DNA from 2 places in the uncultured Zoogloea sp. genome. Region 1 is predicted to be linked to the other one. Evidence: riboswitches for the same ligand, from Rfam matches in the RefSeq annotation. Region 1 holds a riboswitch; the other holds the start of a gene.

Evidence for each region. A riboswitch is a leader RNA that binds a small molecule or an ion and turns the genes downstream of it on or off. The one in region 1 is predicted to bind cobalamin.
Region 2: it holds a riboswitch for cobalamin, as region 1 does, so the genes downstream of both, Q0672_RS23040 (cobaltochelatase subunit CobN) here and Q0672_RS07480 (ribonucleoside-diphosphate reductase subunit alpha) in region 1, are expected to answer to the same signal.

What each region holds. Positions count from the first base shown of each region.
Region 1 is NZ_CALAYQ010000055.1:7,978-11,988, forward strand. Features, by position in the region: gene Q0672_RS07480 (ribonucleoside-diphosphate reductase subunit alpha) at 1-2,350, opposite strand, end outside; cobalamin riboswitch at 2,496-2,696, opposite strand; gene Q0672_RS07485 (MBL fold metallo-hydrolase) at 2,882-4,011, shown strand, end outside.
Region 2 is NZ_CALAYQ010000209.1:53,344-57,354, forward strand. Features, by position in the region: gene Q0672_RS23040 (cobaltochelatase subunit CobN) at 1-1,156, opposite strand, end outside; cobalamin riboswitch at 1,307-1,524, opposite strand; gene Q0672_RS23045 (hypothetical protein) at 1,828-2,226, shown strand; gene Q0672_RS23050 (hypothetical protein) at 2,247-3,482, shown strand; gene Q0672_RS23055 (ATP/GTP-binding protein) at 3,494-4,011, shown strand, end outside.

The sequences.
Region 1 (4,011 bases):
CCACCGTGAATTCGCCTGACAGGTTGGATTTGACGTAGAGGTTCTGGTAGGCCGGCTCGATGCTGGCCGACACGCCGACGATGTTGGAAATGGTGGCGGTGGGGGCGATGGCCACGCAGTTGGCGTTGCGCATGCCGTGGCGGGCGATGCGGGCGCGCAGGGCGGGCCAGTCGAGGTGGCTGTCGCGGTTCACCTCCAGTTGGCCGCCGCGGCCGGCGGCGAGCAGGTCGAGGGAATCGGGCGGCAGGATGCCCCGGCTCCACAGGCTGCCCTCGAAGCTCCCGTAGCGGCCGCGCTCCCGGGCGAGTTCGGTGGAGGCGCGGTAGGCCTGATAGCACACGGCCTCCATCGACTGGTCGGCAAACGTCACCGCGGCTTCGCTGGCGTAAGGCAGGCCGAGGGCGTACAGGCAGTCGGCAAAACCCATGATGCCGAGGCCCACCGGGCGATGGCGCAGGTTGGCCCGGCGTGCCTTTGGGGTGGCGTAGAAGTTGATGTCCACCACGTTGTCGAGCATGCGCATGGCGGTCTGCACGCTGCGGGCGAGCTTGTCCTGGTCGAGGGCGCCGTCCTTCAGGTGGGCGAGCAGGTTGATCGAGCCCAGGTTGCACACGGCGGTCTCGTCGTCCGAGGTGTTGAGGGTGATCTCGGTGCACAGGTTGGAGCTGCGCACCACGCCCACGTGCTGCTGCGGCGAGCGCAGGTTGCAGGCGTCCTTGAAGGTGATCCACGGGTGGCCGGTCTCGAAGAGCATGGTGAGCATCCGCCGCCACAGCTGCACGGCCGGGATGCGCTTGAAGAGCCGGATCTCGCCGGCGTCGGCCCGGGCCTCGTGGGCGCAGTAGGCGGCCTCGAAATCGGCGCCGAAGCGGGTGTGAAGGTCCGGCACGTCCGACGGCGAGAACAGCGTCCAGTCGGCGTTGTCCATCACCCGCTTCATGAACAGGTCGGGAATCCAGTTGGCGGTGTTCATGTCGTGGGTGCGGCGGCGCTCGTCGCCAGTGTTCTTGCGCAGGTCGAGGAACTCCTCGATGTCCAGGTGCCAGGTTTCGAGATAGGCGCACACCGCGCCCTTGCGCTTGCCGCCCTGATTGACCGCCACTGCGGTGTCATTCACCACCTTGAGGAAGGGAATCACCCCCTGGCTCTGGCCGTTGGTGCCTTTGATGCGGCTGCCCAGGGCGCGCACCGGGGTCCAGTCGTTGCCCAGGCCGCCGGCGTACTTCTGCAGCAGGGCGTTCTCCTTGACCGCCTGGTAGATGCCTTCCAGGTCATCCGATACCGTGGTGAGGTAGCAGGACGACAGCTGCGAGTGGCGGGTGCCGCTGTTGAACAGGGTCGGCGTCGAGCACATGAAATCGAAGGACGAGATCAGGTTGTAGAACTCGATGGCGCGGGCCTCCCGGTCAATCTCGCCCACCGCGAGCCCCATCGCCACGCGCATGAAGAAGAGCTGCGGCAGCTCGATGCGCCGCCCGTCGATGTGAAGGAAGTAGCGATCGTAGAGGGTCTGCAGGCCCAGGTAGCCAAACTGCCGGTCGCGCTCGGGCACCAGGGCGGCGCCAAGGCGGCCCAGGTCGAATTCGGCGAGGCGCGGGTCGAGGAGTTCGGCATTGATGCCGGTGCGGATGAAGGCCGGCAGGGCCTCGGCGTAGTGGCCGGGCAGGTCGGCCAGGCTCACCGGCTGGCCGAGGACTTCCCGGGCGAGGCTGGCGAGGAGCAGTTGCGCGGTGACCCGGTTGTAGGCTGGCTCCCGCTCAATCAGGCTGCGCGCGGCGAGGATCAGCGCCTGGTCCACGTCGGCCAGCGGGACGCCGTCGTAGAGGTTACGGAGGGCCAGATCGAGCACGGCGTGGGCCGACACCTCGTTGCCCAGGCCGGCGCAGGCGGCCTCGCAGTGGCGGAGCAGGGCGTCGGTGTCGAGGGGAATGCGACGTCCGTCGGCCAGCACGTGGAGGGTCGGCGTGCCCGCGGATGCCATGCCGGCAGCCCGTTCGGCGGCGCGGCGTTCGCGGTAGAGCACGTAGGCCCGGGCCACGTCGTGTTCGCCGGAGCGCATCAGGGCCAGCTCCACCTGATCCTGGATGTCTTCGATGGACACCGTGCCGCCATCGGGCAGGCGGCGGGTGAGGGCGCGCAGCACGGTGTCGGTGAGCCGCGCGACGATCTCCCGGACCCGGGCCGAGCCGCCGCTGGCGCTGCCCTCCACGGCCAAGAAGGCCTTGCTCATGGCGATGGCGATCTTGTCTGCGTTGAAGGCGACGACGGCGCCGTTGCGGCGGATCACCTGCAGGGCGGCGATGGCCGACGCGCTGGCGGATGCGGATGGTGTCTGAACGGTGGCGAGCAAGGCGATTCTCCGAATTGGGGGGCGGAGAATCGAGGACCTGGAACCGCGCCCGGCGCCAACGCGCGGGCGGAAGCCCTGCAATCGGCGCTGGCGCACGGTGGCGACAGGAAGACACCTCGTTTCAGGGACACCCCGCCCCAAAAGCACTGAAGGAATGGGCCATGGCAGGTCTCCTGACTCTCGGGTCGTCGCCTCGTGCCAGCCTTCCCGGAGCGCATCCAGTGGCAGTGGGGGGCACGAAACTCGCCGATTACAGTTGCGGGGGCAGTGCTGGATTTGAGGCGACGGCCTCGCACCAGCTTCCCTTTTCATCCCCTTGCGGGGAACCAATGACGAGGCGGATGGTAGGGGGGTGGTATCCGGCGTGTCAAGCCGGGGCACTGCGGGTAGGGCTGTCGGGGGTTGTCGAGGCCCATATCTAGTCCGCCACGGCAGCGGGTCCGCGGCATGGGGCGAGGTCGGCGAAGTGCGCGCCATTGCAATCCGTCTTGGCCGGGTTTATGCTCGATTCGTCAAGGAGGTGCTGCGAAAATGCGAGTCCGTTTCTTTGGCGCGGCCGGCGAAGTGACCGGTTCGTGCACCCTGGTGGAAGCCGGCGATGTGCGCTTCCTGGTCGATTGCGGGATGTTCCAGGGCGGGCGCGAGGCCCGGGCCAAGAACCTCCGGGCGCTGGATTTCGGCTTTGACGTGCGGGACATCGACTTCGTGCTGCTGACCCACGCCCACATCGACCACTCCGGCTTGCTGCCGCGGCTGGCGGTGCTGGGCTTCCGCGGCCCGATCTACGCCACGCCCGCCACCATCGACCTGCTGGCGGTGCTCCTGCCCGACAGCGCCCACATCCAGGAGAAGGAATCCGAGTGGCAGCTGCGCCACCAGCACCGCCGGGGCGGGAGCGAGCGGGGCGTGGCAGCGCCGCTCTACACCGTGGCCCAGGCCCAGACCACCCTCGGCCTGCTGCAGCCGGCGCCCTACGGCAGGACCATCGAGCCGGCGCCGGGCATCGCGGTGCGCTTTCATGATGCGGGGCACATCCTGGGTTCGGCGTGGCTGGAGGTAACCGCCGCGGGCGAGGGGCGGCCGCGCCGGCTGGTGTTCTCCGGTGACATCGGGATGCGCGACCGGCCGGTGCTGAACGACCCGGAGACGATCATCCCGTCGGCCGACCTGCTGCTCATCGAATCCACCTACGGCGACCGCCTGCACCGCCCCCTGCCCGAGACCGAGGAGGAGATCATCGCCGCCATCGGCCGCACCCGGGCCTGCCACGGCAACCTGGTGATCCCGTCCTTCGCGGTGGGGCGCACCCAGGAGATCATCTACATCCTGGCCGACCTGGTGCGGCAGGGAAGGCTGGAGCCGCTCAAGGTGTTCGTGGATTCGCCCATGGCTAACGAGGCGACACGCATCACCCTGGCTCACCCGGCGCTCCTCGACAGCGAGACGCGGGATCTGCTTGAGTGGCTGAAGGCCCACCCGAACAAGCTGAAGCTGGAGTTCGTGGCCGACGTTGAAGCCTCCCGGGCGCTCAACGACGTGCGCAGCGGGGCGATCATCATCTCGGCCAGTGGCATGTGCGAGGCTGGGAGGATCAAATACCACCTGCGGGAGAACCTGCCGCGCAGCGAATGCAGCGTGCTGATCGCCGGCTTCCAGGCGGC
Region 2 (4,011 bases), on a different contig from region 1:
CCACCAGCCGGGTGATCTCGGCGGCGATGGGCTCGGTGCGGCGCAGCTCGACGCCGGTGAGCGGATCAACTCGCCCCGCCCCCACCGCCGACACCACGATGGGCTGACCGATGCCCTGCAGCTCGGGCAACGCCACCCGGTACTGCACCGAATCCACCGGCAGCCCCTCGGGCGACAGGCGCCACTGGGTGGCGGTGCGCTCGGTGAGGCGGATCGCCTTGATGACCGGCACATCCAGCTTCTTCAGGGCTTCGGTGACGGCCTCGCGGTTCTCGGCGGCGCCGACCACAAAGTCCTGCACCACCACCAGCGCCGCAGGCCGGGCCGGGGCGAGGAGTTCGGGCAGGCGCTCGATGGCCTCCCGCGAGGCGCCGCCCCAGCGGGTCAGCACCTCGGCGCAGGGCAGACCCTGGCGGCGGGATTCGCCGCAGATCGCCGCGGCGGTGCCGGATTCGATGTTGGCGAGATCCAGCACCGCCAGCGCCGGGCCGGCGGGCAGCAGGCCGGATCGCCAAGCGCTGGCGTCGGTACGCTCCACCTCGCCCACCCGCAGGCGCAGGGCCGGTTCGGGCAGCGGCGGCGGGAGCGCCTTGCCGGCGAGCAGGTGGGCGTACAGGCCGGCGAGGTTGTCGGCACCGCCGGCCTGCCAGCTACGGCGGGCGGCGAGCCATGCCGCGGCGGGCGGGTGAGCGGCGGCGGCATCGAGGGCCTCCGCGGGCGGCTGCTCGGCGGCGAGCTGGCGCAGGGTGTCGGCGGGGAAATCCGCCAGCGCGCCGGCCGCGCCGCGGCTGTGCAGGTTCAGGCGCTGCTCGCCGTTCATCGCCAGCACGGTGGTGGCACGGCTGGCCGGCAGGGCGTCGACCAGCCGGCGGGCCGGATCGCCGAATACCGACACCGCCAGCACCGCGTCGGCGTCGAGCCACTGGCGCAGCTGGCGATCGCTGGCGGCGAGGAGCTGGGCCGGCGTGCGCAGCACGACGCGGTCGCGGGGATGGCTGGCGAGGTGCTTGCGGGCGCCTTCGACGGCGGCCGGCGCGGCGCGGTCGGTGACGACACCGAACAGCGTCGCCGCGCTCGCCGGTAGCGCGGCCAGCAGGGCCGCGGCGAGCAGGGCGCGAGCGAGGGTGCGGCAAAAGCCTGAGTGTGGTCCTGACATCCCGTCTCCATGGGCCGGATCGCCGGGCCGGACGGGGACGAGAAAAGACGGAACGAAACCGCGCGGCGGGACACGCCGGCAGGAGGACGGACGCCGGGCTGGCCGGCGGACGGACACATTTCGCTCGCCAGGCCCGCACCCCGGGGCTCAGCAGAAACAATGTCCTCGGGCCGGTCTTCTGGCTCGCCGTCGTCCTTCCCCATCCGCCTTCCCGGGCTGGTGCCCAGTGGCATGTGGATGGAGTCGTCTGGCTTACAGCAGCGGGGGCTGCGCCGGAATGGTCGGAGGGCTTGCCGCCGACGTCACCGGACTTCCCGTTTGGCCGTTTCCGCGAAGGCGGATCGGGCACCCGGAGGAACAGGGACGCCGAGGTTAAGACAAAGTCGGCAGCCCGGCAAGCCGGATGTCACCTGCGGGCGTGTCGGAGCCCCCTCAGCCCGGGGCGTCGCCAGGCCAAGGCTGGGTAAATTTTCTCGATTTTCGGACGGATCAAGACCCAATCCGGGCCGCATGTCAGCATTTGACAGGCAGCTTTGTCAAAATCTGTATAAATAACAGAAGTAATCAAAGCGGCCGGTTTCGTCGCCGTCGAGCCCCCTATAATCGAGCCCGATCGTCATATCACGCACGACATCGGGCGTGATCGAACTCACCCAGCCAGGGGCTCCGACTTGGAACGACCCGAACCCGCCTTCCAGCAGCCTGACAGCAACATACTGCACCTGCGGGGCGAGGCCGGACGACTGCTCGCGCACCTGGAGATGCATCTGGCTCGCCAGCCGGACGACCTGACCAGCCACACCCGGCGGATCCTGATCGCCTGGCAGCTGGGCGACGGCGACGCGACCTACGGCGCCCTGGTGGATCTGTTCATCGTGCTGGCCGAGCGGGGCGTCGGCCTGAAGTCCGCGATGCTGTCGCAGACCGCCCTGCAGCTCGACCCGCCCCAGCGCCGCTTCCTCGCCAGCCACCTCGCCAGCGGCGTGCGCGCCGACGAAAACGTACAACCCCCGGCCAGCCGCTCGGTATTGACGCGCGGCCTGGTCGGCATGACCACCCCGGCCCTCTGACCGCCTTCGGGAGAAACACCATGATGACCGCCCAGCCTACGCTCCGCCTCTGCCACACCGGCATGGACAGCCGCTCGCTGTACGCCTTCGAGATATTCCTCTCGCGCGTGGACTCCCGTGCCTGTCAGATCACCGATGAAACCGCCGCCGACGTGGCCTTCATCGACATCGACAACGACCTGGGCCGCTACCTCCTCGAAGGTCATCGCCTGCTCTACCCGGGCCGCCCACTGATCGTCAGCACCCAGAAGGCGCCGCTGGACAACGACCCGCTGACCATCCCGGTCACCAAGCCGGTGGGCCTCGCCGCCTTCTCGGCCGCCCTCGAACAGGCCCGCCGCCTGCTGCCGCCTGCGCCGGTCGTCGAAGCCCCCGTGGCGGCCATCGACACCGGCACCCTCGAGGACGCCGACAGCATCCCCGACGAAATGCCCGTCGAGATGCTCTTCAACCGCACCGAGCCGCGCCTCGCCAACGCCGATCCGGTGGCCCTCCTGCGCCAGCTCGAAGAGCGCCTGTCCACCTTCTATGTGGGCTCGATGCCCGATGTGGATCTCGACGACCTGATCGCCCGCAACGCCATCTATTACACCCCGGACCAGTTCCTGCAGGGCGAGATCACCCGCGCCGTCGCCCACGCCCGGGAAATCCACCGCCCGATGCGCATCGACGACGCCAGCGGCACCGCCCTCTACCTCGACCCGCAGAGCGGCAAGGCGCTCCAGGCCCGCAGCACCAACGCCCTGCGCGCCCTGGCCCAGCTGCCCACCCGCGGCACGGTGAAGATGAGCCGCGTCGAGCCCGGCGACGCCGTGCGCATGGACACGCTCGAAAGCCGCCCCCTCGAAGCCCTCGAATGGGACGTGGCCCTGTGGGCCTCCCGCGGGCGCCTGCCCCGGGGCACCAGCCTGGATCACCCGGTGCGCCTGCACAGCTGGCCCAACCTCACCCGCCTCGCCGTGCCGCCCGAAGCCATGCGCATCGCCGGCCTGTGGTCGCGGGGCGGCTACAGCCTGCGTGACACCGTGAGCATGCTGGGCATCCCGCAGCGCTACGTGTTCGCCTTCTACAGCGCCTGCCACGCCCTCGGTCTGGTCGAGCTGGCCGCCAACCCGGCCGCCCTCGCCGCCGCCCGCATCGTCAGCCGGCAGGTCGTCGCCGGTCCGGCCGAAGCCGCCCCGCCGATGCGCGGCCTGTTCAAGCGCATCCTCGGCAAGCTGCTGGGCGCCCGCCTCGGAGAAGCCGCAGCTGGCTGAGGCCTGCGCTGATGAGCCACTACAAGATCATCTTTGCCGGCCCCGTCGGCGCCGGCAAGACCACCGCCGTCACCGCCGCCAGCGACATCCCGCCGGTACGCACTGACGCCGCCGCCTCCGACGAAGTCCGCGAGCTCAAGCCCAACACCACGGTGGCGATGGACTACGGCGCGATGAAGCTGGCCGACGGCAGCACCATCCACCTCTACGGCACGCCGGGCCAGCAGCGCTTCGACTTCATGTGGGAGATCCTCACCGAAGGCGGCATCGCGCTGATCCTGCTGATCGACAACTCCCGCGGCGACCCGCTCAAGGAGCTGCGCTTCTACCTGGGCGCCTTCAGCGGCTTCATCCGCAAGACGGCCGTGGCCATCGGCGTCACCCACGTGGATCTCGCCGCCACCCCCAGCCTGTCCGACTACCAGCAGGAGCTCGACCGGGCCGGCTTCGGCTGCGTGCCGGTGTTCGAGGTGGACGCCCGCGCCCGCCGCGACGTGTGCCTGCTGATCGAAGCCGTGCTAAGCGTCAT